Regions from separate parts of the Streptomyces sp. NBC_00726 genome, predicted to be linked through region 1. Evidence: riboswitches for the same ligand, from Rfam matches in the RefSeq annotation. Region 1 holds a riboswitch; the other holds the start of a gene.
The links. A riboswitch is a leader RNA that binds a small molecule or an ion and turns the genes downstream of it on or off. The one in region 1 is predicted to bind S-adenosylmethionine.
Positions count from the first base shown of each region.

Region 2: another riboswitch for S-adenosylmethionine. It lies ahead of thrC (threonine synthase); the one in region 1 lies ahead of OG338_RS06500 (aminotransferase class V-fold PLP-dependent enzyme).

Region 1 is NZ_CP108983.1:1,441,245-1,455,594, forward strand. It holds gene OG338_RS06460 (glycosyltransferase 87 family protein) at 1-16, shown strand, start outside; gene OG338_RS06465 (hypothetical protein) at 1-1,214, opposite strand, end outside; gene OG338_RS06470 (NlpC/P60 family protein) at 1,243-2,274, opposite strand; gene OG338_RS06475 (NlpC/P60 family protein) at 2,512-3,537, opposite strand; gene OG338_RS06480 (NYN domain-containing protein) at 3,821-5,185, opposite strand; gene OG338_RS06485 (hypothetical protein) at 5,221-5,463, opposite strand; gene OG338_RS06490 (rhomboid family intramembrane serine protease) at 5,623-6,369, shown strand; gene OG338_RS06495 (Lrp/AsnC ligand binding domain-containing protein) at 6,366-6,647, shown strand; gene OG338_RS06500 (aminotransferase class V-fold PLP-dependent enzyme) at 6,669-8,045, opposite strand; SAM riboswitch class IV at 8,221-8,338, opposite strand; gene trpD (anthranilate phosphoribosyltransferase) at 8,421-9,485, opposite strand; gene OG338_RS06510 (cytochrome bc complex cytochrome b subunit) at 9,608-11,254, opposite strand; gene OG338_RS06515 (Rieske 2Fe-2S domain-containing protein) at 11,251-12,306, opposite strand; gene OG338_RS06520 (c-type cytochrome) at 12,303-13,112, opposite strand; gene OG338_RS06525 (heme-copper oxidase subunit III) at 13,175-13,795, opposite strand; gene OG338_RS06530 (hypothetical protein) at 13,998-14,350, shown strand, end outside.
Region 2 is NZ_CP108983.1:3,642,253-3,656,602, reverse strand. It holds gene OG338_RS16360 (glycosyl hydrolase family 28-related protein) at 1-1,895, opposite strand, end outside; gene OG338_RS16355 (hypothetical protein) at 2,171-2,833, opposite strand; gene OG338_RS16350 (helix-turn-helix domain-containing protein) at 2,876-4,069, opposite strand; gene OG338_RS16345 (CocE/NonD family hydrolase) at 4,129-5,898, opposite strand; gene OG338_RS16340 (TetR/AcrR family transcriptional regulator C-terminal domain-containing protein) at 5,991-6,701, shown strand; gene groL (chaperonin GroEL) at 6,800-8,422, opposite strand; gene OG338_RS16330 (cold-shock protein) at 8,769-8,975, opposite strand; gene OG338_RS16325 (MoaD/ThiS family protein) at 9,331-9,609, opposite strand; gene thrC (threonine synthase) at 9,638-10,930, opposite strand; SAM riboswitch class I at 10,948-11,074, opposite strand; gene OG338_RS16315 (glucosyl-3-phosphoglycerate synthase) at 11,230-12,168, shown strand; gene OG338_RS16310 (trehalose-6-phosphate synthase) at 12,250-13,641, shown strand; gene otsB (trehalose-phosphatase) at 13,667-14,350, opposite strand, start outside.

The DNA of each region.
Region 1 (14,350 bases):
CGCCAGCGCGCGGTGAAGTCCTGCGGGGTGGTGCCCAGGACCTCGTGCAGGGCGTCCTCGACCGCCCCGTCGCGCCCGTGGTGGGCGCCGACGGCCCGGTAGAAGGCGAACAGCTTCGCCTCGCCCCAGCGGTCCGCGATGAGCTCGCAGGCCAGCCAGCCGCCCTCGTACGCCTTCGCCAGCCGGCCCGCCTCCCCGGCGAAGGCGAAGTCCTCGTCCTCGGGCAGCCCGGCCGGTACGTCACCGGCCCGGACCGCGTCGGCCAGCTCGGGGGCGATCTCCTCGGCGGTGCGGTCCCGGCCGCGGTAGGCCGCCCAGTCCGCGAAGCCCTCGGAGAGCCAGGTCGGGGTGGCCGACGAGGTCCGTTTCCGGGTGGCCACATGGGCGGTCTCGTGGGTGAGGACGACGCGCTGCCCGAACCCGCCGAGCAGGGCGTACGCCTCCGGGTTGACGATCACCCGGTCGGCGGGGGCCTTCCCGGTGGTGCCGGTCTCGCCGGTGGTGACGGCCGCTATGCCCTTGTAGTTCGCGGCGGGCGACCCGAGCAGCCGGCCCATCTCCGTCACGCTGTCCGGCACCAGCACCACCACGCGCCCCGCCCACCGCTCCGGCCAGGCGGCGGAGACCGCGGGCACCGCCTCGTCCGCCGTCGCCGCGATGGCGTCCAGCTCGTCCCGGGAGCGGCCGACGCCCAGGACCAGGCTGTGCTTGCCGTGCACCACCTCGATGTCGCCCTGCTCCCACAGCTGCCCGGCGCTGCCGTCGGCGGCCCGGTCCGCGGTGACGTACCAGCGGCCGTCCGCCGGGTCCCGGGCAAGGTCCACGACCCGGTCGACGGAGACGGGGGCGGCGTCGTAGCCGGCGATCCGGTAGCCGAGCGTGACGTCGGCGGTGACCCGGTCCGCCCCGTGCGGGGTGAGGTGGCTCAGCCGGTAGGCCCAGGAGCCGAGCGGCACCTGGGCCAGCCGGGCGATCTCCCGGCGCTGGGCGGTGCGCAGCGCGCCGGCGTCCGGGTCGACGACGGCGGCGTAGGCGGCCGGGTCGTGGGCCAGCACAGCGGCGGCGCGCCGGTCCAGGGTGGCCCGGACCCCCCGGGAGGTGCCGTCGGGCGCCCGGTCGGCCGGAGCGGAGCAGCCGGCGGCGCACAGCAGCGCGGCGAGGACGGCACCCGCCGCCCGCCGCCGCCCGCCACGTATGCGCACCCGTTCGACCACATGACGAGCGTACGGGCCGGCGCCGGGCTCAGACCCGGGTGACCGAGGAGACGGGCATCATCCCGACCGGGTCGTAGCGGACCGGGGCGCCGGGGTACGGAGCGTGGATGACCTGGCCGTTCCCGACGTACATCGCGATGTGGCTGGCGTCCGCCCGGTAGGCGACGAGGTCCCCGGGGCGGGCCTCGGAGAGCGGCACCATGTGTCCGGCGTACCGCTGGGCCTGCGAGGTCCGGGGCAGGCTCACCCCGGCCCGGGCCCAGGCCCACTGCATCAGTCCGGAGCAGTCGAAGCCGGAGGGCCCGTTGGCGCCCCACACATAGGGCCGGCCGAGGGCCTGCTGGGCGGCCAGGACGGCCGCGGCGGCGCGCGAGGAGCCCGCGGGGAGCCCGTCCAGGAGCCCGGTGCCCGGGTCGCGGCCGTCGCGCGAGGCGCGGGCCAGGGCGGCCCGCTCGGAGGCCGGCAGCGACTTCAGCAGCTGCCTGGCGCGGGCGAGCTTGCTTTCGACGGTCCGCTTGTGGTGGCCGACCGCCTCCCGGCGGCGCTCCAGGCCGGCCAGCGAGCGGGTGGCCTCGGCCCGGGTCTGGGCGAGCGCCCGCTGGGCCTTGCGCAGTTCGGCGAGGGCGGTGGCCCGGTGGGCGTCGGCCATGGTGACGGCGGCGGCCCGGTCGAGGTAGCTGTCCGGGTCCGAGGTGAGCAGCAGGGCCAGCGAGGGGTCGATGCCGCCCGCCCGGTATTCCGCCCGGGCCGCGGAGCCCAGCTCCTCGCGCATCCGGTTGATGCGTTCCTGGCCCCGGGCGGCCCGGTCCTGGGCCCGGCTGAATTCGCCGCGCAGCCGGGTCACGTCCTCGCCGGCCCGGTTGTACTGCTCGGTGGCGCGCTCGGCCTCGGCGTAGAGGCGGTCGACGCGGGCCCCGGCGGACTGCGGGGTGTCGTGCGGCTCGGCGTGCGCGGAGGCGGCGCCGAGCGCGGCGGCCGCGGTGGCGGCCGCCGCCGTCAGGACGGTGGCCCGGGCACCGCGACCGGTACCTGGCTGTGTGGAACGGCGATGGGATCCCACCGGACGCCGCACTCCCTTCCGCTGTACGCAGACGCGCGCGGCCCCTGCCACCCGGACGGGCGGACCGACGTACGGGAGCCGCGACAGCAGGCAGACAGTAGCCGCGTGATCACGGAGCGGACAAAGACACGCCGGACCGGCGGGCGCCACACACAGTGACGCCCCGCCGGTGACCTGTGGTCTCCGGCGGGGCAGGCGTCAGTACGGGGCGCGGGAATTCGCCCGTTCGGGCGCGGTTCAGATGCGCACGGCGGCGTAGATGCTGCCGATGGTGCTCATCGACTCGTAACGGACGTAAGCGCCGGGGTACGGGGCGTGCAGGACCTGGCCGTTGCCCGCGTAGAGGCCGACGTGCTCGTTGCCGTTGAAGAAGACCAGGTCGCCGGGGGCGAGCTGGCTGACGCCTATCCGGTGACCCTGGTTGACCTGGGTGTACGTGGTACGGGTGATGTTGACGCCGGCCTGGGCGTAGGCCCACATGGTCAGGCCCGAGCAGTCGAAGGAGTTGGGGCCGGTGGCCGCGGGGACGTACGGCTTGCCCAGGCGGGTGGCGGCGGCGTTGAGCGCGGCGGCGCCGAGGCCGGAGGCGGGGACCTCGTTGCCGAGTTCGACCCGGCTGCCGGCGTCACGGCTCGCGCGGGCCTCGTCCTGTCGCAGCTTCTCGCGCTCGGCGGCGGTGAGGGAGTTGAGCAGGCGGCGGGCCTCGGCCAGCTTCTCCTGCTGCTTCTTCTTCTTCTCGCCGAGCGTCTTGCGGACGGAGGCGAGGTCGCTCAGTTTGTCCTGGGCCTCCTTGCGCTGCTGCGCCAGGGCCCGCTGCTTCTCCTGGACCTTGGACAGCGACTCGGTCTGCTTGGCCGTCAGCTGATCGAGTGCGGACGCCTGGTCCAGGAAGCTGTCCGGGTCGGAGGAGAGGAAGAGCTGCACGGAGGGGTCGATGCCTCCGGAGCGGTACTGCGCGGCGGCGAGGGAGCCGAGGCCGGACCGGAGCTGGTTGAGGTCCTCCTGGCCGCGGGCCACCTTGTCCTGGATCGCGCCGATCTGCTTTTCGAGCTTCTCCTGCTTCTCCTTGGCCCCGTTGTACTGCTCGGTGGCGGCTCCGGCCTCGTGGTAGAGCTTGTCGACCTTCGCCTTGACCTCGCTCTTGGTCGGCTTGGGGTCGGCGTGGGCGGCCTGGGAGGACAGGGCGACGGCCGCGGCCGCGGTCGCGGTGAGCACGGTCACACGAGTGCGGCTCGGCTGCTTGGGACGACGGTGGGACGCCACGAAGGCGAGCTCCTTCTTCCTGAGCCGCCTACCGGATCTGTGGGGAGGAGATCCCCGGCTCCGTGCACGTCACGGACTCGGCGGTTCCTTCGCTGCCACCCCGGATGAGTGATCGACCGCGCGAAGGTTCGAGGCCCGACCCTAGTGACCATCTTGTGATCAGTTCAAATCCTCACAGGAAAAATCTCGTCACACACGGCACTTCTTTACCCACGCCCCACGGCGCGTAGCGGCGACTTGACGGTCCGTTCCCTGATCTCGGGCGAACTCCCCGCAAGGAGCGCTAAACCCGCGAAAGCCGCTTCAGGAGCAAGGCGGACGCAACGGGCCTGGCCCCCGCCTTCGCCACTCCGTCGGCCACCTCGCGGTCGGTGGAGACCACCACCACGGGCCGGCCCGGCGGCTCCGCGCGCGCCAGTTGACGGATCAGCTCGTCGGCGGTGACCCCCGGCTTGCTGAACAGCACCCGCACCCCGCGCGGCGGCGCGAGCAGCACCGGCGCGGCCAGCTCCGCCCCGTCGAACACACATGTCATCTCCGCGCCCGTGCGCGCCGCGAGGACCGAGAGCCCGCCGAGCAGCCGCAGCCGCTGCTTCTCCAACGGCATCTGCGGATAACCCGTCTTGGTGACGTTGTAGCCGTCCACGATCAGATGGGCCTGCGGCAGCGCCAGGAGCTGGTCGAGCAGCGCCGGGTCGGTCTCCGAAAGGGCCCTGGCCGCGATGTCCTTGGGTGACATCCGGCCGGGCTCCACCGCGTCCACACTGTCCGCCGGCCGCATCGAGGAGGGCGGCAGCGCCAGTTCGCGCCGCAGTCCGCCGGCCGCTTCGAGCACCGTGTCCAGCAGCAGCCGCAGCCGCATGTCCTCGACCGAGCGCCCCTCCCGGGCCGCCCGGCGACCCGCCTCGACGGACGCCTCCGCCTCCCCGAGCCGCGCCCGCAGCCGCCGGGTCTCGCTCTCCGCCGCGGACACCTGGGCGGCCGCCTCGGCGCGTACGGTCTCGGTCTCGGCCCTGGCCCGGCGCAGCGCCGCCTCACCGCGCTTGACCTCGCTGACCGCACTGCGCAGTTTGCGCTGGAGGGAGTCCGTCTCCTTGCGGGCGGCGTCCAGTTCGGCGCGGAGCCGTTCCGTCTCGCTCTTCGTGTGGCCCCGGGCCTCGGCCAGCTCCTCGCGCAGCCGCGCCACTTCGCGCCGGCTCTCCTCGCCGGCCCGCTCGGCGTCCGCGCGCTGGACCTCCTCGCCGGCCGCCGCCACCAGCTTCACCCAGCCGTCCGGACGCAGCACATACGCCGCCGCCGCCACGTCCACCGGGTCGGCGGCGGCGGGCGGCGCGCCGGACTCCAGGGCGCCCGCCAGCTCCGGCTGGGTCTCCCGGAGCCGGTCGGCGATGCGGCGGCGGAACCGGTCGTCGCTCGCGACGGCGGCCGCCATGGCGTTCCCGGCGAACTTGGCGCGCCGGGAGGCCGTGAAGCGGGCGTACTGCCTCAGCTGGGCGGGCAGTTCGGCGACAGTGAGGCCGCCGAACGCGTCGGAGACCAGTGCGACGACCCGGCGCCGTACCCCTTCGGGCAGCGGGCGGTCGAGCGCCTCCACGGCGTCGCCGGCCCCGTCGGCCGACGCGGCGCCGCCCTCGGGCTGCTCCACCATCCGTCACCCCATTGTGTTGTCTCCGCACGGCCCCGTCAGGAGTCGGCACCCGGCCTGTCGACGAGCTCGATCTGGTCCACCGCGTTGCACCAACGACAACGGACCGACTCGATGGTCTCACTGACCACCTCGCGTTCCTCGACGCTCGACTCACCGGCCAGGTCGAGGTGCACGTACTCCACGACCTTCGAGGACCGCGTCACGTCGAAGCGCGTGAGGTTCCCGCAGAGCGTGCAGCGCCAGCGGGTCGTGTCGGTCGGCTGGGGAACGGTCGTCATCGTGCGTCCTCTTTCGTCGAGCCGTGAGCTGCCGGACAAGGGTCTCGCGGTGCGCCGTCGAACTGCGGATGCCCACCCGTCACCCTACGGCCTCGGCGCTTCCCGTCGGCACGGCGAGGCGGTCTGTCCCGTTCGCTCCGTTTGCGTCATGCTCTGTTCATGATCGATCGGCGGGCCGCGGCGGGCAGGCTCCTGCGCGCGGCGACTTCGGGCGGGCCACCGGTGACGTACGCCCTCATCGCCCTGTGCTGCGCGGTCTTCGTGATCAGCCCGCTCTCCGGCCTCGTCCCGGTGCGCGGCGGGGCCGACGCGCTGCTCGCCGCCCAGGCGGGCTACTTCGAGCGGTGGGGGGTGATCCCGAGCGAGCTGTGGGACGGCTCGGCGCACGCCCTGCTCACCCCGTTCACCGCGCTGTTCGTGCACGGCAGCTGGCTGCACCTGCTGGGCAACGTGCTGTTCCTGTACGTGTTCGGCGCGATGGCCGAGGAACGCATGGGGCACACCGAGTTCGCCCTGTTCTACCTGGGCTGCGGCTATCTGGCGCTGCTCGCGTACGCCGCCGCGCACGCCACGTCCGACCAGACGCTGGTGGGCGCGTCCGGGGCGATCTCGGCGGTGCTCGGGGCGTTCCTCTACCTCTTCCCCCGGGCCCGGGTGACCAGCGTCTTCCCGTTCCTGCTGTTCCTGCCGCTGCGCTTCCCCGCGTGGGTGGTGCTGATCTTCTGGTTCGTGCTCCAGTGGCTGGCCGCCGAGGGCGCGGGAAGCGGCCCGGGCGTGGCGTACCTGGCCCATGTCGTCGGCTTCGCGACCGGGTTCTGCTACGCCTGGGGCCGCTACAGGCGCGGCACCGGAGGCCCTAGAGTGAAGTCTTCAGCCACGGCCACCGAGGGAGAAACACAGCCGTGATCACCGCGATCGTGCTCATCAAAACCAGCGTGGACCGGATTCCCGAGATCGCCGAGGCCATCGCCGCGCTGGACAGCGTCAGCGAGGTCTTCTCGGTCACCGGCACCTACGACCTGATCGCCATGGTCCGGGTGGCCAGGCACGACGACCTGGCCGAGGTCATCCCCGGCCGGATCAGCAAGATCCCGGGCGTCGAGGCGACCGACACCCACGTGGCCTTCCGCACGTACTCGCAGCACGACCTGGAGGCCGCGTTCTCCATCGGCCTGGACGCGTAGGGCCCCCGCGCCGCCCGGCCCTCAGACCTGGGCGGCGCCCCGGTCCGGCACGCAACGGCCGTCCTCGGTGCGGTACTTCCAGCGCGCCCCGTCGCTCACCAGCTCCCGGACCGCGCGCAGGAAGCGGTCGACGTGCTCGTCCGGGGTCCCGGCGCCGAAGCTGACCCGGATCGCGTTCAGCGACCGTTCGCCCGGCTCCGCCTCCGGGGCGCCGCACTCCCCCGCCTCGCCCGGGTCGCCGCCGAGCAGGGTGCGCACGAGCGGGTGGGCGCAGAAGAGGCCGTCGCGCACCCCGATGCCGTACTCGGCGGAGAGCGCCGCGGCGAAGTGCGAGCTGTTCCAGCCCTCCACCACGAACGAGATCACGCCGACCCTCGGCGCTTCGTCGCCGAACAGCGAGAGCACCTTCACCTCGGGGACCCCGGCGAGCCCCGCCAGGACCTCGCCGACGAGACCCTGCTCGCGGGCGACCAGCCGGTCGAATCCGGCCTCGGTGAGCGCCTTGCAGGCGGAGGCGATGGAGTAGACCCCGATGACGTTGGGCGAGCCGGCCTCGTGGCGGGCGGCCGTGGTGTGCCACTCGACGTCCACGCCGCCGTCCACCCGCCGGGCCACGGTGCGGGACGCGCCGCCGCCGGCCAGGTACGGCTCGGCCTCGCGCAGCCAGTCGGCCCGGCCGGCCAGGACGCCGGAGCCGAACGGCGCGTACAGCTTGTGCCCGGAGAAGGCGACCCAGTCCACGTCCAGCCCGGCGATGTCCACGGGGTGGTGGGGGGCGAGCTGGGCGGCGTCCAGGACGATCCGGGCTCCCTGGGCATGGGCGGCGGCGGCCAGCTCCCGTACGGGCCACAGCTCGCCGGTCACGTTGGAGGCGCCGGTGACGCAGACCAGCGCGGGGCCGTGGGGCTCACGGTCGGCGAGGGCGTGTTCCAGGGTCGCGACGGCCTGGGCGGGGGTGCGCGGGGCGTTCAGGTAGGTCACGCGGGCGTCGCGCCAGGGCAGCAGCGAGGCGTGGTGCTCGGTCTCGAACACGAAGACCTGGCAGTCGGCGGGCAGCGCGGCGGCCAGCAGATTCAGCGAGTCCGTGGTGGACCGGGTGAAGACCACCTGGTCCTCGGGACGGCAGCCCAGGAACTCCGCCACGGTGGCCCGGCTCGACTCGAAGAGGTCCGTGGACAGCTGCGAGAGGTACCCGGCACCCCGGTGCACGCTGCCGTAGTACGGGGCGTACGCGGCCACGTCGTCCCAGACCCGCTTCAGCGCCGGGGCGCTCGCGGCGTAGTCCAGCGCGGCGTAGCCGACCTCACCGCCGGTGACCAGCGGGACGAGGACATCCTCGCCCAGAACCGGCAGCGGGGCACAAAGCGACTGGTCGGCGGCAGCGGTGAAGACAGACATGGCGAACTCCCGTAACAGGCAGGCGAATTCCGCGTACCGGCACAGACACGGCAGCACGGAGTGAAGAAAAGAGGGGGGTGCGGAACAGGGCCTGAGGCCCTAACGCATTCGCTTGCTCACAAGAGGCTCCCTGAGGACCAAGGACCCCACGGGTGGACGTCACGCGACGTCGAGGGGTCCGCGCTTGCCGCAGACCTCGCTGCCTGCGGCCCGGTCTTCACCCGGGGCACCCCGCCACGGACGGAGGGTTGCCGGACAGCGGGCCGGGGCCGTAGTCGCTGTCACTCATGACCTGCGCAGCATCTTGCCATACGTACGGGAACGCGCAAGGCGCAGTCCGCGATCCGGACTGCGCCCCTCCGTACACCGGCGCGCTCACGCGTTGCTGGCGACGACCCATCTCTCCAGCGCCCGCCCGGCCGCACCCGAGTCGATGGACTCGGCGGCCTTCGCCATACCGGCCCGGATCCGCTCGGTCAGCGGCCCCTCGCCCGGGTCCAGCGCGACCAGCGCCGCCGCCGAGTTGAGCAGCACGGCGTCCCGTACCGGCCCGGTCTCCCCGGCCAGCAGCCGGCGCGCCACATCCGCGTTGTACGAGGCGTCGGCGCCCCGCAGCGCTTCCACCGGGACCAGCTCGACGCCCACGTCGCGCGGGTCGAAGGTCTCCTCGCGGACCACGCCGTCCCGGGCCACCCAGACCCGCGAGGTCGCCGTGGTGGTCAGCTCGTCCAGCCCGTCGTCGCCGCGGAAGACCAGGGCGGAGTTGCCGCGCTCGGCGAGGACGCCCGCGACGATGGGGGCCATGCGCAGATCGGCCACCCCGATCGCCTGGGAGCGCACCCGGGCCGGGTTGGTGAGCGGGCCCAGGATGTTGAACGTGGTGGGCGCGCCCAGCTCCGCACGCGCCTTGGCCGCGTGGCGCAGGGCGGGGTGGAACTTCACCGCGAAGCAGAAGGTGATGCCCGCCTCCTCGGCCACCTCCACGACGCGCCGGGGAGTCAGCTCCAGGTTGACGCCGAGCTTGCCGAGCACGTCGGACGAGCCGCTGGCCGACGAGGAGGCGCGGCTGCCGTGCTTGACGACCTTCGCACCGGCGCCGGCCACGACGATCGCGGACATCGTGGAGATGTTGACGGTCTTCGCCATGTCGCCGCCGGTGCCGACGATGTCGACGGTGCGGCCGGGCACCTCGATGGTCGCGGCGTGCTCGTACATCGCGCGGACCAGACCGGAGACCTCGGTGACCGTCTCGCCCTTGGCGCGCAGGGCGACCGCGAATCCGGCGATCTGCACATCGGTCGCCTCGCCGCTCATGATGCGGTCCATGGCCCAGGCGGTGGCGTCGGAGCTCAGGTCCTCGCCGCGCAGCAGGGGGGTCAGCACGCCGGGCCAGGAGAAGGCCGCCACGCTGTCGCCGCCGTCCGGGGTCACAACGTTCATGGTCCGCTCCTGGGGTCCACAGCCGATAAGGAATCGGCTCCACCCTATCGAGCCCCGGGGACGGCAAAGAGCCCCGTCCAGCGAATGGACGGGGCTCTCGCCGTGGCGATCAGAACGGGTGATCAGTGGTGGCCGTGGCCGCTGGTGATCTCCTTGTACTCCTCGGCGGTGGGCTTGGCGATCTGGCTGTCCTCGCCGTACAGGCTCTTGCTGAGCCGCGCCCGGACCTTGGTGATCCTGGAGACCTTGCGCTCCACACCGTTCTCGTCGACCGTCGGGCCGATTTCGAGCGGCTGGTACTGCTCGTGCGCGGTGAGCTTGTACCGGGCCTCCGGCGACAGCGGCTCGTGGACCTCCACGAACTCACCGTGCGGCAGACGCTTGATGAGCCCGGACTCGCGGCCGTGCAGCACCTTCTCCTTGTCGCGGCGCTGGAGACCGAGGCAGATCCGCCGGGTCGCGATGAACGCGATGACCGGGCCGACGAAGAAGGCGATACGGACGAACCAGCTGATCGAGTTCAGCGAGAGGCTGAAGTGCGTCGCCCAGATGTCGTTGCCGCCGCCGACCAGCATGACGAAGTAGATCGTCACCCAGGCGACACCGAGGGCCGTCCGGGTCGGCGCGTTGCGCGGCTTGTCGAGGATGTGGTGCTCGCGCTTGTCGCCGGTGATCCAGGACTCGATGAACGGCCACATGGCCAGCGCACCGAGCACCACACCGAACAGGACGAGCGGGATGAAGACGCCCAGGACCAGCGTGTGGCCCCAGAGGTTGATCTCCCAGCCCGGCATCACACGGACGAAGCCCTCGGCGAAGCCCATGTACCAGTCCGGCTGGGCGCCCGTGGACACCTGGTCGGGGCGGTACGGGCCGATGGCCCAGATCGGGTTGATCGAGGCGATCGCCGCGATGATCGCGATGAAGCCGAAGACCAGGAAGAAGAACCCGCCGGCCTTCGCCATGTACACCGGCAGCAGGGGCATGCCGACGACGTTCTTGTTCGTCTTTCCGGGACCCGCGAACTGGGTGTGCTTGTGGTAGAAGACCAGGATGAGGTGGCCGACCACGAGCCCGAGCATGATGCCCGGCAGCAGCAGGATGTGGATCGAGTAGAACCTCGCGATGATGTCGCCGCCGGGGAACTCCCCGCCGAACAGGAACATCGAGATGTACGTACCCACGACCGGCGTCGCCAGGATCGCGCCCTGGGTGAAGCGGACACCGGTACCGGAGAGCAGGTCGTCCGGCAGCGAGTAACCGGTGAACCCGGTGAACATGCCGAGGACGAACAGCAGGAAGCCGAACAGCCAGTTGATCTCGCGCGGCTTGCGGTACGCGCCGGTGAAGAAGACGCGCATCATGTGCACGAACATGCCGGCCAGGAAGATGACCGCGGCCCAGTGGTGGATCTGCCGGACCAGCAGACCACCGCGGACGTCGAAGCTGATGTTCAGCGTCGAGGCGTACGCCTCCGACATCCGGATGCCCTGCATGGGCTCGTACGGGCCGTGGTAGACGACCTCGTTCATGCTCGGGTGGAAGAACAGCGTCAGATACACACCCGTGAGGATGATGATGATGAAGCTGTAGAGGCAGATCTCACCGAGCATGAAGGACCAGTGGTCCGGGAAGATCTTGCGCATGTTGGCCTTGGCGAGGGAGTAGATCCCCAGCCGGCCGTCCGCCCAGTCGGCCACCCGCTCACCGGCGGGCGCCTTGCGGTTGCCCGGCGCCGCCGCGCCGGGAGTGTTCGTCGCAGTACTCATCCGCGCTCCCAGAATGCAGGACCGACGGGCTCTTCGAAGTCACCGAGCGCCTGGAGGTTGCCCTCGCTGTTCACGCCGATCCGCAGCTGCGGGAGAGCGTGGCCGGCCGGACCGAAGATGACGCGGGCGCCGTCGGAGAGGTCGAAGGTGGACTGGTGGCACGGGCAGAGCACGTGGTGCGTCTGCTGCTCGTACAGGCTGATCGGGCAGCCGACGTGCGTGCAGATCTTCGAGAAGGCCACGATGCCCTCGTGCGCCCACTCGCGCTCGCGCTTGTCCTTGATGTCGTCCGGCTCGATGCGGATGATCATCAGGGCGGCCTTGGCGATCTGCGTCTGGAAGTCCTCGTCGTGCTCCTCCAGGCCCTCGGGCATGGCGAAGGTCAGCGAACCGACGACCACGTCCTCGGGACGCAGCGGCTCCATCGTGTTCATGTTGACGAGCTGCTTGCCCTCGGCCCACAGCGTCTTGCGGAGCTTCTTCTCCGGCAGCGGGCCCAGGTCGCGCAGCAGCACCACGCCGGAGAGCGGCACCAGGGCCAGCGCGCCGAACATGGTGTTGCGGATCAGCTTGCGCCGGCCCAGCGCGGACTCCCGGGCGCCGTCCGCGAAGTCGGACAGCACCTTCGCCTTGACCTCGGGCGTCGCCTCGATGGCGTGCCGGTCGTCGGCGACCTCCACGTCGGACATCAGGGTGCGCGCCCAGTGGACGGCGCCCGCGCCGATCAGGAAGAGCGCCAGACCCAGGGTCAGGCCCAGGGAGAAGTTGAGCGCGCTGACATGACCGAACGGGAAGATGAAGACGATCTTGTCGACCGGGAAGATGACGTAGGAGGCGATGAAGCCCACCGTCGCCAGCATGGACAACAGGAACATGGTCGCGACGGTGCGCTCGGAGCGCTTCGCGGCCCGCTCGTCGATGTCCTGGATGCGCGGCTTGTGGGCCGGCAGCCCCGGGTCGGCGAACGGGTCTTCGTGCGCCTGGTCTACCGCGCCGTGCGCGGCGCCCTGCTCGTCGGGCAGGTTCTCTTCTGGAATCTCTTGGCTACTCATGACTTCTTGGCCTTAGCGGTGTGGGCCGCGACCCAAATGGCAACTGCGATCAGACCGCCCAGCCCGAAGATCCAGCCGAACAGGCCCTCGCTGACCGGACCCAGGCCGCCGAGAGCGAGGCCGCCGGGCGACTCCGTTTCGGAGCCGTTCACGGTCTTGACGTAGGCGATGATGTCCCGCTTCTGCTGCTCGGGCATCGTCGAGTCCGGGAAGGACGGCATGCTCTGCGGGCCGGTCAGCATGGCCTCGTAGATGTGCTTCTCGCTCACGCCCTCCAGGTCGGGCGCGTACTTGCCGTTCGTCAGCGCGCCACCCTTGCCGGTGAAGTTGTGGCACTGCGCGCAGTTGGTACGGAACAGGTCGCCACCCTTGGCGATGTCCGCACCCTCAGGGCTGACCTGGCTCTTGGTCGGGACGACCGGACCGGCGCCGAGCGACGCGACGTAGGCCGCGAGCTGGTCGATCTCGGCCTGGCTGTAGATGACCTTCTTCTTCGGTACCTGGGCGCCCGGCTGTTGTGCGGGCATGCGGCCCGTACCGACCTGGAAGTCCACGGCGGCGGAGCCCACGCCGACAAGCTGCGGCCCGTCGGTGGTGCCCTGACCGCCGGTTCCGTGGCAGCTGGCGCAACCGACGGAGTACAGCTTCTTGCCCTCGTCGATGGCGAGGGACTGGGCGGTGTCGTCGGCCTGCGCCTTACTCGCGGGCGCGAACGCGGCGTACAGCCCCCCGGTGGCCGCCAGCGCGAGGAGTAGTACGACGACCGCCGCCAACGGATGGCGTCGTCGTGCGGAGAGCTTTTTCACGGATTACCCCGGTGTCAGGATCTTCTGCGTCGATGCTGGATGTGGTTCGGGCTCGGGCCCGGTTACTTGATCATGTAGATCGTGGCGAAGAGGCCGATCCACACGACATCGACGAAGTGCCAGTAATAGGACACGACGATGGCGGCGGTCGCCTGTTCATGGGTGAACCTCTTGGCCGCGTACGTCCTGCCCAGAACGAGCAGGAAGGCGATGAGACCGCCTGTCACATGCAGACCGTGGAAGCCGGTGGTCAGGTAGAACACCGAGCCGTACGGGTCGGAGGACAGCGAGAGGCCGTCCTTCTTCACCAGCTCGGTGTACTCGAAGACCTGGCCTCCGATGAAGATCGAACCCATCACGAAAGTGATCACGAACCAGGCACGGAGCTTCTTCACATCGCCCCGCTCCGCGGCGAAGACGCCGAGCTGGCAGGTGAGTGAGGAGAGCACCAGGATCGTGGTGTTCGTCGCCGAGAACGGGAAGTTCAGGGCGGACGCCATTTCCTTCCAGTGTTCCGGTCCGGTCACCGATCGCAGGGTGAAGTACATCGCGAAGAGGGCCGCGAAGAACATCAGCTCGGAGCTCAACCAGATGATGGTTCCGACGCTGGTGAGGTTCGGCCGATTGACCGACGGGTGCGCGTGCCCGGTTTCTACTGTCGTTGCTGTCGCCACGACCGACATTATGTCGGTCGCTTATCCCGCCCTCACTCCGGGGGGTGCCGTTCGGTGTGTCAGAGGGGTGTGTCCTGCCCGAACGGCCCAGGGAAGCCCGGTGCGAACCGCTACTGACACGCTGTCGGGCGGAGTACGATCCGCGCATCGGACGGCTCTCGCCCACCGAGCGCCCCGAGTGCCCCGAAGACACGGATGTCACGGAGGAACCATGCAGCCGACCGCCACGGTCCTGGTCTACAGCGACAACGCGCACACCCGTGAGCAGGTGAGGCTGGCAGCAGGGCGCAGGCCCGCGGCCGACGTACCGCCGGTGGAGTTCCTGGAGTGCGCCACCCTGCCCGCCGTTCTGGACGCCTTGGAGCACGGGGGCGTCGACGTCTGCGTGCTGGACGGCGAGACCGCTCCGGCGGGCGGGATGGGCGTCTGCCGGCAGATCAAGGACGAGATCTTCCGCTGCCCGCCGGTCCTGGTCCTCATCGGGCGCCCGCAGGACGCCTGGCTGGCCACCTGGAGCCGTGCGGACGCCGCGGTGACGCTGCCGGTGGAGCCGGTGGAGTTCGC
Region 2 (14,350 bases), 2.2 Mb from region 1:
ACCCCCACCGCACCCACGTTGCGCGCGTCCACGTTCTCGAAGGTGGCGCCGCCCGCCGCGCGGGCGCTCAGCACCGAGGTGCCCGTGCCGTCCACCCTGATGTCCTTGAAGTGGATGTTCTTGATGACGTACTGGTCCTTCACCCCCCAGTCGGAGACCAGCATGACGGCGTTGTACGTGCTGTCCAGGAAGTCGTTGCCGGTGACCCGGATGTCCGCGCCGTCGATGCTCCGGTCCAGCGCGTAGACCCACAGCGCGCCGAGCCCGATCTTCCAGTTGAGCTCGAACGTGCCCGCGCGGACCGTGGTGTTGCGCGCGAGGTCCACCTTCCCGGCGAACGGCTCGGCGCCGAAGCGGGAGCCGAGGTGCAGGGCGCTGCCCTCGCGGACCGGGTCGGCGACGAGGTTGTCGGAGACGGTGATGTCGCTGCCGCCGTAGATCGCGATGCCGTTGGCGAGGACCGGGGTCTGCACGGTGTTGTGGTCGAAGGTGTTGCGGGCGTTGGTGGTCTTCTCGGCCCACATGGCGAGGCCGTCGTCGCCCGAGTTGCGTACGAAGGTGTTCGTGACCCGCGAATCGGTCACGCCGGTGTGGAAGTTGATGGCGTCCGCGATCTGGTCCACGATCACGGTGTCGGAGACCTTCAGGTTCTTCATCGGCCCGTCGAACCACATGCCGACCTTGGTGTGGCTGATGTGCAGGCCCGCGATGGTCGAATCGCTCATCGCACCGCCGATCGCGTTGACCTGGTCGGTGTCGATGCGCTCGCGCACATCGCCCTCGATGGCGAAACCGGACAGATGCACGTTACGGCTGCCGCCCTCGGCCGCGGACTTCCCGTAGAAGCCGACGCCGGTGTGCGTCGAGCCGTCGGCGGCGGGCTCGGCCAGCGCGACCTCGCGGCCCTTGATCTTCGTGTACCAGCTGCCCGCGCCGGTGATCGTGACGTCGTCCACGACGATGTGTCGGTCCACGCGGTACGTCCCCGGCGGGATGTACACCTTCAGACGGGTGAGCCGGGCGAACGCGATCGCCTTCTCGATCGCCCCCGCCGCGTCCCGCCGCCCGGTCGGGTCCGCGCCGAACGCGAGGACGTTGGCGGCGAGGAGTTCGACGTGCGGCAGCCCGACCCGCTCGGAGTCCAGCAGGTCGATCGCCGTCCACGCGGCCCGGCTCCCGGCCGGCACGGTCAGCCGTACGGTGTCGCCCGCGCGGTACGTACGGCCGAGCAGAAGACGCTGCTCGTCGTAGAAGTGGCTCGGCCGGAACGGCTTGTCCACGACCGGGGCGGGCGTCGTCCCGGCGGGCACGCAGCCGCACTCGGTGATCCACCAGTCGGGGTGGAGGAGCCCGGCGCTCGGGTCGTTGGAAAACGGGTACTGGTTGTACAGCCAGGAATACTGCGAGGTCAGCGTCATCGTGGACCGCTTGGAGCCGTTCACCGAGACGTCCAGCGGCGCCGTGATCCCGCCGCCGCCCGGCGCGTCCGGGATGCTGTAGCGCACGGTGATCGCATTGGCCGCCGCGGGCAGTGTGAACTCCACGTGCTGCCCCGGCGCCAGCTTGACCGCCTTACGCCCCGACGCCTCGGACGGCAGCGTGTAGGCGTCCCGGTCCGGGCCGATGACCGTCCCGTCGGTGACCGCGTTCTCGGCCTCCTGCTCCGCGAACGCCACCTTCGCGCCCCGCCCCCGCACCAGCTCGGGGTCGAGCGCGGCGCGCGTGACGACCGGGGCCGGAGCGGCGGCGTGCCGGGGTCCGGCGAGCGCGGGCGCACCGGCCAGCACCCCGAACCCGACGGCGGCCGCGGTCACCGAGGCGACCGTCGACGCGTACAGCCCGGCCCGGCGCGGTCTTCGCACCGCCGCCGCGACGGCGGCGAACTTCCGTGACATCGCATGCCCGTTTCTCTGAGGGGTCGACGGGGCTCAACAGCCATACACGCGTGGGGAGGCCGCCACCGTCATGAGTGAGGCGACAGTAGGGCGCGCGGCGGCCCGCCCACAAGATGCGCGCGAGATATTCCCGCCCCTACACAAGAAAAGTGCGTCGCCATGTCAGATTTTTGCGCAAGAGACGCAAGGTGCGAGGTACATGCCTGCCCCCCGCACCCAAGCCAGGAACGGGTACGGGGGACAGGCATGCAGGACCTCGCGTGGAGTGACGGTGCCTAGCTCTGCACCGCCTGCTGGCCATGCCACTCCTTGTAGTAAATGGCCAGCTGCGTCTGCGCGTAGGAGGGGAGGCCGTCGCCGAACTTCCGGAGCTTTCCGTACACGTTCTTCAGATCACCCTCGGTAGCAAAGCGTCCGAACTCAATGGCCATCACCAGAACGTCCTCGACGGTCATGACCTCCAGGTCCCGATCGGTCGCAAGTGCTTGGCCGCCCTGATCGTCGATGGCGACGATCACTTCGTGCCCCTCGTCCTGGTAGTGCACTCCATGAGCTACAACTACCGCTTCGCCGAGATCCTTTGAGTTCCGCAGGGCATCTTCTACCTGTCGGCCTCGCACATCCTCGAAGACTTCGATGACACGAGCCGGTGCTGTCCGTGCCTCAAGAGCGGGAAGAACGCGGACGTGACGACTGCCCGCCAGACGCGTCCACTTCAGCTTCAGCCCGGGGTACTTCCTGTCCTTGCGCGCGACTTCATCGCAGACTTCCTGCGGCACGAGCAACGTCAGATCCGCCTTCTGGAGAACGTCCACCAGCAAACGGTGGACATTCGCACCGACGAAGTGCACGCAGATTACTGCGTCCAGAATGCATAGCGGTTCGCGTTGATCCGGCGAAGCCGTCTCCTTTGACGCTTCCGCGTGCTGGTTGGGCAAGCCCCCACCCCTTCGACATCCCCAGGCGGGATTACTTTACTCCTACTTCGCCAGCCCGCGGGCAACCAGCCGGGACAGGTTGGCCCGCCTGGGATTCGGAGGGTCGGGAACGATGCCGGCTTCCGCGAGTCTGGCTTCGGCCTCTTCCGGTTTGCATCCTTCGAGCATGGCCAGAGCCCGCACACCCAGAAGATTCTGCCGATAGGCGTCAACGGCCCGTTCGAGAATGCGCCTGGGAGCCCGTACAGCCTGGGCGGCGTCCTTCTCCTGCTCGTACGCCGGGCCCCAGCCGTAACGGTGTGCCAACTGCACGCCGGTCGGTCCCCGCAGGTCGTTCTTCTGCTCGGTCGTGACGAGTGACATCTCCTCCAGTTGGATGAGGATGACGGGAAAGCTGACTCGGAAGTGGCGTGCCAGAAGTGCGGCCGTACGCTCGTCCATCCGGCCACCTTCTGGAAAACTCTCAGCGGCCAGCCAGGATCTGATGCCTTCCCTCGGTGCCAAGAGGTTGCGGGCAAAGGCGTCGCAACGTCTCTCACCCGGGGTTCTTCCGTCGTTCAGCGCATGAACCTGAGCACCGTCATTCCACAACAAATGTCCGAGCTCGTGAGCGAAACTGAACCGCTGCCGTTCGGGCACGTCGCACGCACGAACGGCAATGAGAGTCGTGTCGCGAGCAGGGTCGGTGGCGGTAAATCCTTCGGCGCCCTTCGGTAGCCTCAGTACCGCTGTGTCGACACCGGTGAGCTGTTCGATCAGTTCATCCACATCGGCAACGGGGGCGCAGCCCAGATGAAGAGCCTCGCGGACCCGTTCGGCCAGTTCGCTGGCCTGCACCTCCCCGGGAAGCTGCTGGTCCGGAACCTTTACATGCCCCTGTGGCTTTCGCTGCTGCGTGGTGTTCGTCCCCAGCTTGTCCAGACGGGCATCCAATTCAAGCACTTCGAGGGTGCGCCGAAGCGCCTCCTCACGCTCCGCGAGGGTCACCTCGTCGGTTCTGGCCGCGATCTGGACCCTCTCTCGCACAGGGTCGCCACTGGTGAGCAGCCGCACCGGGATACCCAGCGCGACAGCGAGGCGATCCAGTTCCGCGAGAGTCACGTTGGCACGAGTACCGGTCTCGATACGGGTCAGGGTCGGTTGGGAGAGCTGGGCGCGTCGCGCGAGGTCACGCTGGTTGAGCCCAGCGCGCTCACGTTCGCGGCGGATCCGCTCCCCCACTAGCACGAGATCCACTTAGCACCTCCTTGTTGAATCTATTCTACGGACCTGATTCACGATGGCCAGTCGTATGTCTACCACCCAGGACTGACAGATGGCGCCAGGCGCATTTCCTTACCCGGTCGGCCCACCGACAGCGTCAACTCTGAGTCCGCGTGCACCGTCACCCGTACGGGTACGAATTCCGTCGCATCGATCCGGGGCTCCCCCGTGCCCGGGTTCAGGGCGTAGCGCGGGTGGGGACCGGGGCTGATCTGCCAGCGGATGCGGTGGCCCGGGGCGAAGCGGTGGGCGGTGGGGGTCATCGGGATCGTCACACGGACCGGGTCCGGGCCCGTGGTGCGGAGGCGGGCCAGGCCGTCGCAGACATTGACCGACCGGCCCTCCGGGTCCACGTCGCACAGCCGGACGAACACCTCGCCGTGCCCGGTATCCGTGGAGGCGCTGACCCGGGCGGAAACCGGACCGAGCACGGTAAGAGGTTTGGCCAGGGCGGGCCCGGTGAACGTGAGGACGTCCGCGCGCGCCTCCAATGACGCGTTGTCCCGCGCCCCCGCCGTACGGGAGAGCAGCGCGCCGCCCAGCGTGGGGACCGGGTCGTCCGGGTCGTGGCGGAAGGCGGCGACGGGGGCGGTGTCCGTGGGGGCCTCCCGGGTGAGGTGGCCGTCGGCGGTCGGGTACCAGGAGGCCGTGGACGCCTCCGGGGGCCACGCGTCCAGGTCCCGGACGCCCGCCTCCGCACCGCCCACGTGCACGCGCACCGGCGTCGGGCGCAGACCGGACGGGTCGTCACACAGGTGGGCCCGGAGCCAGGCCAGGGATTCGGCGAACACCTCGGCCCAGCCCGCCTGGAGCGCCGAGGTGTGGGTCCACGGGCCGACGAGCAGGGACGCCTCGCCGCCCGCCCGGCACAGCCGGTCGTACTGCGCGAAGGTCTGGTCCACGAGGGCGTCGTACCGGCCGGTGACGAGGGCGGTGGGCACGGGCGCCCGGTCCGCCGCGCCTTCCGCCATCCGGTCCGCCGCCCCTTCCGCCACCCCCGCCGGCGACGCGCCCTCCCAGTACGGGTCGTCCGGGTCCGGGTGGGCCATCACCTCGTCCAGCCAGGGAATCTCACCGCCGAGCGCGTCCGCGTACGCCCCGCGCAGCGGACGCGCGGTGACGGCGGAACGCAGCCGGCGCTGGAGGCGCAGGGTCGCCCGGATGAACGCGCCCATACCCCGGTGCTGGTAGGTCATGCCGGCGCCCACGGCGAGCGCGGTCTCCAGGTTGAGGACGCCGTCGGTGTGGAAGAGGGCGTACGGATCGTGCAGCCCCACCTGCACCACCATGGCCTTCAGCTCCGGCGGCGGATCGAGGGCCAGCGCCCACTGCACGTACCCGAGATAGCTGGGGCCGACGGTGCCCAAGCGCCCGTCGAACCACGGCTGTTCGCGCAGCCAGCCGACCGCCGCGAGGCCGTCGGCCGGCTCGTTGCGCCAGAGGTGGAAACCGCCGCCCGCGCCGCCCGCACCACCCGTCCCCCGGCAGCTCTGAAGCACCACATGAAAGCCCTGTTCGGCGAAGAGGATGCCGTACTGCGGGGACCACGGCACTCCCCGCCCGTACGGCGTACGGACCAGGAGGGTCGGGAAGTCGCCCTCGGCGCGCGGAAAGTAGTGGTCGGTGAGCAGAGGACTGCCGTCGGCGGCGGGCACCGCCAGGCCGCGCTCGACGCCCGCCTTGTGGCGCGCGGCGGGCAGACCGCGCCAGGAGGCGCGCATCAGCCGGGCGGCGCGCGGCGGCTTCGCGGACGACGGCGTCCATGCGGCCCGGGGGCGGGCGTCGTGCGTCGATCGGGTCATCTTCGCCTCCATCAGTATTCTCGTACTAAGTACGAGAATACTGGATGCTTGGATGGTCCACGGAGGCGACCCGGGTGAGAGAGGCTGAGCACGTGACCCGCACCGAAGGTGCCGGAGGCATCGATCCGCGAGTTCTCTGGCGGGAGCAGGACCGGCCCAGGCGCGGCCGCAGACCCGCGTTCAGCCGAGAGGTGATCACGGCCGCCGCGGTCGCCGTCGCGGACGCCGAGGGGATCGACGCGGTCACCATGCGGCGGGTCGCCGCGGAGGTGGGCGCCGGCGTCATGTCGCTGTACAGCTACGCCCCCGACAAGGAAACGCTGCTCGACCTGATGATCGACCACGTCTCCGGTGAGCTGCCCACGTCCGGCCCGCTCACCGGCGACTGGCGCGCCGACCTCAAGACCATCGGCCGCCACCAGCGCGCGAACATGCTCCGCCACCCCTGGCTGCCCGCCGCCGTGCAGGCCCGCCGCACCCTGGGCCCCCGCACGCTCGCCTTCGTGGAGCACGCGCTCGCGGCGCTGCGGCCCATCGGGCTCGACGGGGCGGCCCGGCTGGAGATCTTCGCCCAGCTCACGTCATTCGTGGCAGCCCATGTGGCCTACGAGGTCGGCCAGGCACGGGCGGCCCGGGACCCCGGGCGGGCGGCCGCCGAGGCGGTGTATCTGGCGGAGGTCGCGGCGGACGGCGCCCATCCGGAACTCGCGGACGCGCTGGCGACGGCCGGACGGCCGGTCACCCCGGACGCCATGTTCGACCGCTTCCTCACCCGTCTCGTGGACGGCCTCGACGCGGGCTGAGCTCGTACGCGTACACGTACGCACAAAGACACCGGCCCCCGGGGACGCATCCCCGGGGGCCGGTGTCAGGTACTGCTGGAACCGCCGATCCGTCAGGATCAGAAGTCCATGTCACCGCCCGGCATGCCGCCCGGAGCGGCCGCGGCGGCCTTCTCCGGCTTGTCGGCGATGACGGCCTCGGTGGTGAGGAACAGCGCGGCGATCGACGCGGCGTTCTGGAGCGCGGAGCGCGTGACCTTCGCCGGGTCGAGGATGCCCTCGGCGATCATGTCGACGTACTCGCCGGTCGCGGCGTTCAGGCCGTTGCCGACGGGGAGGTTGCGGACCTTCTCCACGACGACGCCGCCCTCAAGACCACCGTTGACGGCGATCTGCTTCAGCGGGGCCTCAAGCGCGAGCTTGACGGCGTTGGCGCCGGTCGCCTCGTCGCCCGAGAGCTCCAGCTTCTCGAAGACGGCCGAAGCCTGGAGCAGAGCCACGCCACCACCGGCGACGATGCCCTCCTCGACGGCGGCCTTGGCGTTGCGCACCGCGTCCTCGATGCGGTGCTTGCGCTCCTTCAGCTCGACCTCGGTGGCGGCACCGGCCTTGATGACGGCCACGCCGCCGGCCAGCTTCGCCAGGCGCTCCTGGAGCTTCTCGCGGTCGTAGTCCGAGTCGGAGTTCTCGATCTCGGCACGGATCTGGTTGACGCGGCCCTGGACCTGGTCGCTGTCACCGGCGCCGTCGACGATCGTCGTCTCGTCCTTGGTGATGACGACCTTGCGGGCGCGGCCGAGCAGGTCGAGACCGGCGTTCTCCAGCTTGAGGCCGACCTCCTCGGAGATGACGGTGCCGCCCGTGAGGATGGCGATGTCACCGAGCATGGCCTTGCGGCGGTCGCCGAAGCCCGGGGCCTTGACGGCGACGGACTTGAAGGTGCCGCGGATCTTGTTGACGACCAGGGTCGACAGGGCCTCGCCCTCGACGTCCTCGGCGATGATCAGCAGCGGCTTGCCGGACTGCATGACCTTCTCCAGCAGCGGAAGGAGGTCCTTCACGTTGCTGACCTTGGAGTTGACGATCAGGATGTACGGGTCGTCCAGGGACGACTCCATGCGCTCCATGTCGGTGGCGAAGTACGCCGAGATGTAGCCCTTGTCGAAGCGCATACCCTCGGTGAGCTCCAGCTCCAGACCGAAGGTCTGGGACTCCTCGACGGTGATGACGCCTTCCTTGCCGACCTTGTCCATGGCCTCGGCGATGAGCTCGCCGATCTGGGTGTCGGCGGCGGAGATGGAGGCGGTCGAAGCGATCTGCTCCTTGGTCTCCACGTCCTTGGCCTGCTCCAGGAGGGCGGCGGAGACGGCCTCGACGGCCTTCTCGATGCCCCGCTTGAGAGCCATCGGGTTCGCACCCGCGGCCACGTTGCGCAGGCCCTCGCGGACGAGCGCCTGGGCGAGAACGGTGGCGGTGGTCGTACCGTCGCCGGCGACGTCGTCCGTCTTCTTGGCGACCTCCTTGACCAGCTCCGCACCGATCTTCTCGTACGGGTCCTCCAGCTCGATCTCCTTGGCGATGGACACACCATCGTTGGTGATCGTGGGGGCGCCCCACTTCTTCTCAAGGACGACGTTGCGACCCTTGGGGCCAAGGGTGACCTTGACGGCGTCGGCGAGCTGGTTCATGCCGCGCTCGAGACCGCGCCGGGCCTCCTCGTCGAACGCGATGATCTTGGCCATGTGAAGTGGTCCTCCCGGACAGGGGTGGATTGCTCCGGACCGAGTGGCGCCCGCGACGGACGGCCTGCGTGCCCTGCGGTTCCTTCCCCGCCTGGCCTGCGGGCCTCACCGGCCCGGTCCAAATTCTGTCACTCTCACCTGGAGAGTGCTAAGCCCAATGATTAGCACTCGACCCCGTTGAGTGCAAGCGCCGAAGGCTCCTTGAGGGGTGGCGGTCGGGCGACGGGAGGGCGCAAGCGTCGCCTTCGGCATGTGGACAGAGCCTGGCAACGCGAAGGGCCCGCACCTCTGGAGGTACGGACCCTTCGTACGTGCGTGGCGTCGCGGCCGACGTGCCGTGCCGGGCTCAGCCGACGGCGAGCTTGACCATGTCCGCCTGCGGCCCCTTCTGGCCCTGCGAGATCTCGAACTCGACCCGCTGACCTTCTTCGAGGGTGCGGTACCCGTCCATCTGGATCGCGCTGTAGTGGACGAATACATCCGCACCACCGTCGACCGCGATGAAGCCGTACCCCTTCTCCGCGTTGAACCACTTGACGGTGCCCTGAGCCATGCCTAACTCCCCTGTAACGTGAGTGCGCCGAAGCGCGTCGACCGCGGCTGAATGTATCTGCCCAACTGCCCTGTGCGACAGGTCAATCGGACGACAATTCTGCGCAGCACCGATCGCCCGAATATGAGGAATTGCTGAGCTTGCGGGGCAAGTCGGGCCCGGCAAAGGCGACTTAAGGCGCAAGAGGCTCAGGCACATTGGCTGCTTCTGATCGTGGCGCGGCGCATTCTCGTATGCGAGGGGCACGGGCAGCGAAGGGGACTTCCCACACTCTACCCCGTTCAACCATGCAGAATTGCCCCCTCCGCTTCTCGCGCGGAGGGGGCAATTGCGGTGGTGCTACAGAGCCTTGGGCTCAGCAGCCGCCGGCCACTGCGGGGATGATCGAGACGCCGGCACCGTCCGGGGTCGCCGCGTCGAGGCCGCCTTCAAAGCGCACGTCGTCGTCGTTGACGTACACGTTGACGAAGCGGCGCAGCTTGCCCTGGTCGTCCAGCACGCGGGCGGCGATGCCCGGGTGGTCCTTCTCCAGCGAGGCGATGACCTCGGAGAGGGTCGCGCCCTCGGCCGGAACCTCGGCCTGGCCGCCGGTGTAGGTGCGGAGGATGGTGGGAATGCGGACCTTGACGCTCATGGCGGTGCCTTCCTGAAGTCTCGGGTGGTCAGCTGGTGGCGAGTCCGGCGGCGCGGAAGGCGTCCAGGCTCGGGCGGATCGTGGCGGTCGCCTGCGAGGTGTCGGCCACCGCGTCCAGCGTCTTGAGGCCGTCACCCGTGTTCAGGACGACGGTGGTGAGCGCCGGGTCGAGCAGGCCGGCGTCGATCAGCTTCTTCGTCACGCCGACCGTCACCCCGCCCGCCGTCTCGGCGAAGATGCCCTCGGTGCGGGCCAGCAGCTTGATCGCGTCCACGACCTGCTCGTCGTTGACGTCCTCGACGGCGCCGCCGGTGCGGCGGGCGATGTCCAGGACGTACGGGCCGTCGGCCGGGTTGCCGATCGCGAGGGACTTGGCGATCGTGTTCGGCTTCTGCGGGCGGACCACGTCGTGACCGGCCTTGAAGGCGGTGGAGACCGGGGAGCAGCCCTCGGCCTGGGCACCGAAGATCTTGTACGGCTTGTCCTCGACCAGGCCGAGCTTGATCAGCTCCTGGAGGCCCTTGTCGATCTTCGTGAGCTGCGAGCCGGACGCGATCGGGATGACGATCTGGTCGGGCAGCCGCCAGCCGAGCTGCTCGCAGATCTCGTACGCGAGCGTCTTGGAGCCCTCGCCGTAGTACGGACGCAGGTTCACGTTGACGAAGCCCCAGCCCTCGCCCAGCGGGTCGCCGATGAGCTCGGAGCAGAAGCGGTTGACGTCGTCGTAATTGCCCTCGATGCCCACCAGCTCACCGCCGTACACCGCGGCCATGACGACCTTGCCCTGCTCCAGGTCGTGCGGGATGAACACACAGGAGCGCAGGCCCGCGCGCGACGCGGCGGCGCCGACCGCACCGGCGAGGTTGCCGGTCGAGGAGCAGGAGAGCGTGGTGAAGCCGAAGGCTCGGGCGGCCTCGACGGCGATGGCGACGACGCGGTCCTTGAAGGAGTGCGTCGGGTTGCCGGAGTCGTCCTTCACGTACAGGCCGCCGGTCACACCCAGCTCGCGGGCCAGGTTGTCGGCCTTGACCAGCTTGGTGAAGCCGGGGTTGAGGTTGGGTTTGTCGGCCACGTCGGCGGGTACCGGCAGCAGCGGCGCGTAACGCCAGATGTTGTTCGGGCCGGCCTCGATGCGCTTCTTCAGCTCGTCGGAGGAGCCGCTCGGCAGGTCGTACGCCACTTCGAGCGGCCCGAAACAGGACGCGCAGGCGAAAATGGGGCCGAGTGCGAATCGTTCACCGCACTCGCGACAGGAAAGAGCCGCGGCGGGACCAAGGTCCACGGAGGATTCGGTGTTCGCTGCGACGGTTTCAACAGCCATGATGGCGAGGCCCTTTCTCCTCATCTTCCTCGCGGCGCGTTTCGCCGCAAGACGGAATTGGCACCTTCCCCACCTGACCTCGCGGTCGGCAGGAGGGTTGCCGGGACTTCAACGGGCCGTTCCCTCTGTCCCTCTGGATGAGCGCTGTATGGCGACGGATCATGGATCCGTGCATTTGTCGGCGGACCGACCCCGGCATGCGATGGCCGTCCGCGTTGTTCAAGACTGTAACCGAAGGACCGGACGGGTGAGATAGCCGTCCGTACCGCGAGATGGATCACATGCAGGGAGTATCGACCGTGCTCGAAGAGGTCGAACGCTGGCTGACCAGGCGTTCCTGGTCGGCCGCCGACCATCCGCCGGACCATGTGCGGACCGCCGCGAACGGTACGGGCGTGAGCGTCGTCCTACCGGCGCTCAATGAGGCCGCGACCGTCGGCGACATCGTCGCGACGATCAGGCGCGAGCTGATGGAGCGCGTTCCGCTGGTGGACGAGCTGGTCGTGATCGACTCGGGCTCCACGGACGCCACCGCCGAGGTCGCCCGCCGCGCGGGCGCCCGGGTCGTCCACCGCGACGCGATCCTGCCCCGCCTCCCCGCCGTTCCCGGCAAGGGCGAGGTGCTGTGGCGGTCACTCCTGGTGACCAGCGGCGACATCCTGTGCTTCATCGACGCGGATCTGAAGGACTTCTCGGCCGACTTCGTCTCCGGCATCGTCGGCCCGCTGCTCGCCCACCCCGAGGTGCAGTTCGTCAAGGCGATGTACGACCGTCCGCTCGGGGAGCTGCCCGGCCAGGGCGGCCGCGTCACCGAGCTGGTGGCCCGCCCGCTGCTGAATCTGCACTGGCCGCTGCTCGCGGGCTTCGTGCAGCCGCTCGGCGGCGAGTACGCCGTACGCCGCACGCTTCTGGAGCGGCTGCCGTTCCCGGTCGGTTACGGGGTCGAGCTCGGCCTGCTCGTGGACGCGCTGCACACCGTGGGCCTCGACGCCCTCGCCCAGGTGGACGTCGGCGTACGCGTCCACCGCCACCAGGACGGCCAGGCGCTCGGCCGGATGGCCGCCGCGATCTACCGCACCGCACAGGTGCGGCTCTCCCGGGGCCATCTGGTGCGGCCCTCGCTGACCCAGTACGAACGCGGCGCGGACGGGTTCGTTCCCCACACGTACCCGGTCGACACCCAGGAGAGGCCGCCGATGTGCGAGATCGAGGAGTACGTGGCACGGCGCGCGGCCTGATCACGACCCCACGCCGTTCACGACCCCACGCCGTCCGGCTTCGTACGTTTGGGCGGATCGGGTTCGGGCTAGATTCCGGCCATGGTCTCCGAGCACGCCCCCCAGCCCGCTGCCCAGGTCCTCGTCGCGTCCAACCGCGGCCCCGTCTCGTATGCCGTGGGCGAGGACGGCACCCTCGAAGCGAAACGGGGCGGAGGCGGGCTCGTCTCCGGCCTCAGCGCCGTGGACGACAAGATGTGGGTCTGCGCCGCCCTCGGCGACGGCGACCGCGAGGCGGTGCGCCGGGGGGTCGGCGAGCCGGGCGTCCGGATGCTCGACATCGACGCCGGGGTGCACGCCGACGCGTACAACGGCATCGCCAACTCCGTGCTGTGGTTCGTCCACCACATGCTGTACCAGACGCCCGTCGAGCCCGTTTTCGACGCGGAGTTCCGCAGGCAGTGGGCGTCCTTCGAGACATACAACCGGGCCTTCGCCGAGGCGCTGGCCGAGGAGGCGGGCGAGGGCGCGGCGGTCCTGGTGCAGGACTACCACCTCTCGCTGGTCCCCGGCATGCTCCACGAGCTCCGCCCAGACCTGCGGATCGGCCACTTCTCGCACACCCCGTGGGCGCCCGTCGACTACTTCCGGCTGCTCCCCGACGACATCGCCGAACAGCTGCTGCGCGGCATCCTCGGCGCCGACCGCGCCGCCTTCCTGACCCGCCGCTGGGCGGACGCGTTCATCGGCTGCTGTACGGAGATCCTGGGCGGCACCGGGCGTACCCGCGTCGGCGTCCACGGCCTGGGCGCCGACGCCGGCTTCCTGCGCGGCCGGGCGCACGAGGCGGATGTGGACGAACGGATGGCGGCCCTGCGCGAGCAGATCGGGCCGGACCGGAAGACCGTCGTCCGGGTCGACCGCACGGAGCTGTCCAAGAACATCGTCCGGGGCCTGCACGCCTACCGCACGCTGCTGGACGAGCACCCCGAATGGCGCGAACGCGTCGTGCACGTCGCCTTCGCCTACCCCTCGCGCCAGGACCTCGCGGTCTACCGGGAGTACACCGCGGAGGTGCGGCAGGTCGCCGACGCGATCAACAAGTCGTACGGTACGGCCGGCTGGACCCCGGTCGTCCTGCACGTGAAGGACGACTTCGCCCGCTCGCTCGCCGCGTACCGGCTGGCCGACGTCGCCCTCGTCAACCCGATCCGGGACGGCATGAACCTGGTCGCCAAGGAGGTCCCGGTCGTCTCCGACGAGGGCTGCGCGCTGGTCCTGTCGCGGGAGGCCGGCGCGTACGAGGAGCTGGGCGAGTACGCGTTCACGGTCAACCCGTACGACGTCTCGGCCACGGCGGAGGCGCTGCACGAGGCGCTGACGCTCCCGGACGACGTGCGGGCCGCCCGCACGGAACGGCTGGCCGAGGCGGCGACCGCGCTGCCGCCGCAGCGTTGGTTCCTGGACCAGCTGGATGCGCTGCGGCGCGATTAGCAGGGCGCGATTGGGTTCGGCGCGGTCAGGGAAGGCGGTCGGCGAGTTCGCGCAGGTACGCCACGACCGCGCCCGGGCCGGACAGCGCCAGGTCGGCGCGGTCGGCGAGCTCCGGCACCTCGGCGCTGCCGCTGCAAATGAGCAGCCCCGGCACGGGGTTCGCCTCGTCCGTGCGCAGCTTCTCCACGGCGGCGTACGCGGCGAGGTCACCCAGGTCGTCACCCGCGTACAGCACCGACGTGGCGCCGATCTCGCGCACGTACGCGGTGAGCGCGACGCCCTTGTCCATGCCCGGCGGGCGCAACTCCAGGACCAGGCGCCCCGGTTCCACGATCAGCCCGTGCCGCGCTGCCAGCTCGCCGAGGGGCCCGCGCAGCGCGTCGAACGCGGCCTGCGGGTCGGCGGCGCGCCGGGTGTGCACGGCGAGGGCGCGCCCCTTGTCCTCGGTCCAGATCTCACCCTCGGGGCCGAAATCCGCCAGTACGCCGGGGAGTTCGGCACGCACGGCATCGACGCCGGGGTGCGCGGCGGGGGCGTGCACGCTCCCGGTCACGGCGTCCCAGCGCTCGGCGCCGTAATGCCCGAGCACGACGAGGCGGTCGAGCCCTTCCACCCCGGCGACCCCGGCAAACCGCACGGCGACCTCGGCGGGGCGCCCGGTGATCACGGCCACGGACGCGACCTTCGGCGCGAGGGCGGCCAGCGCCGC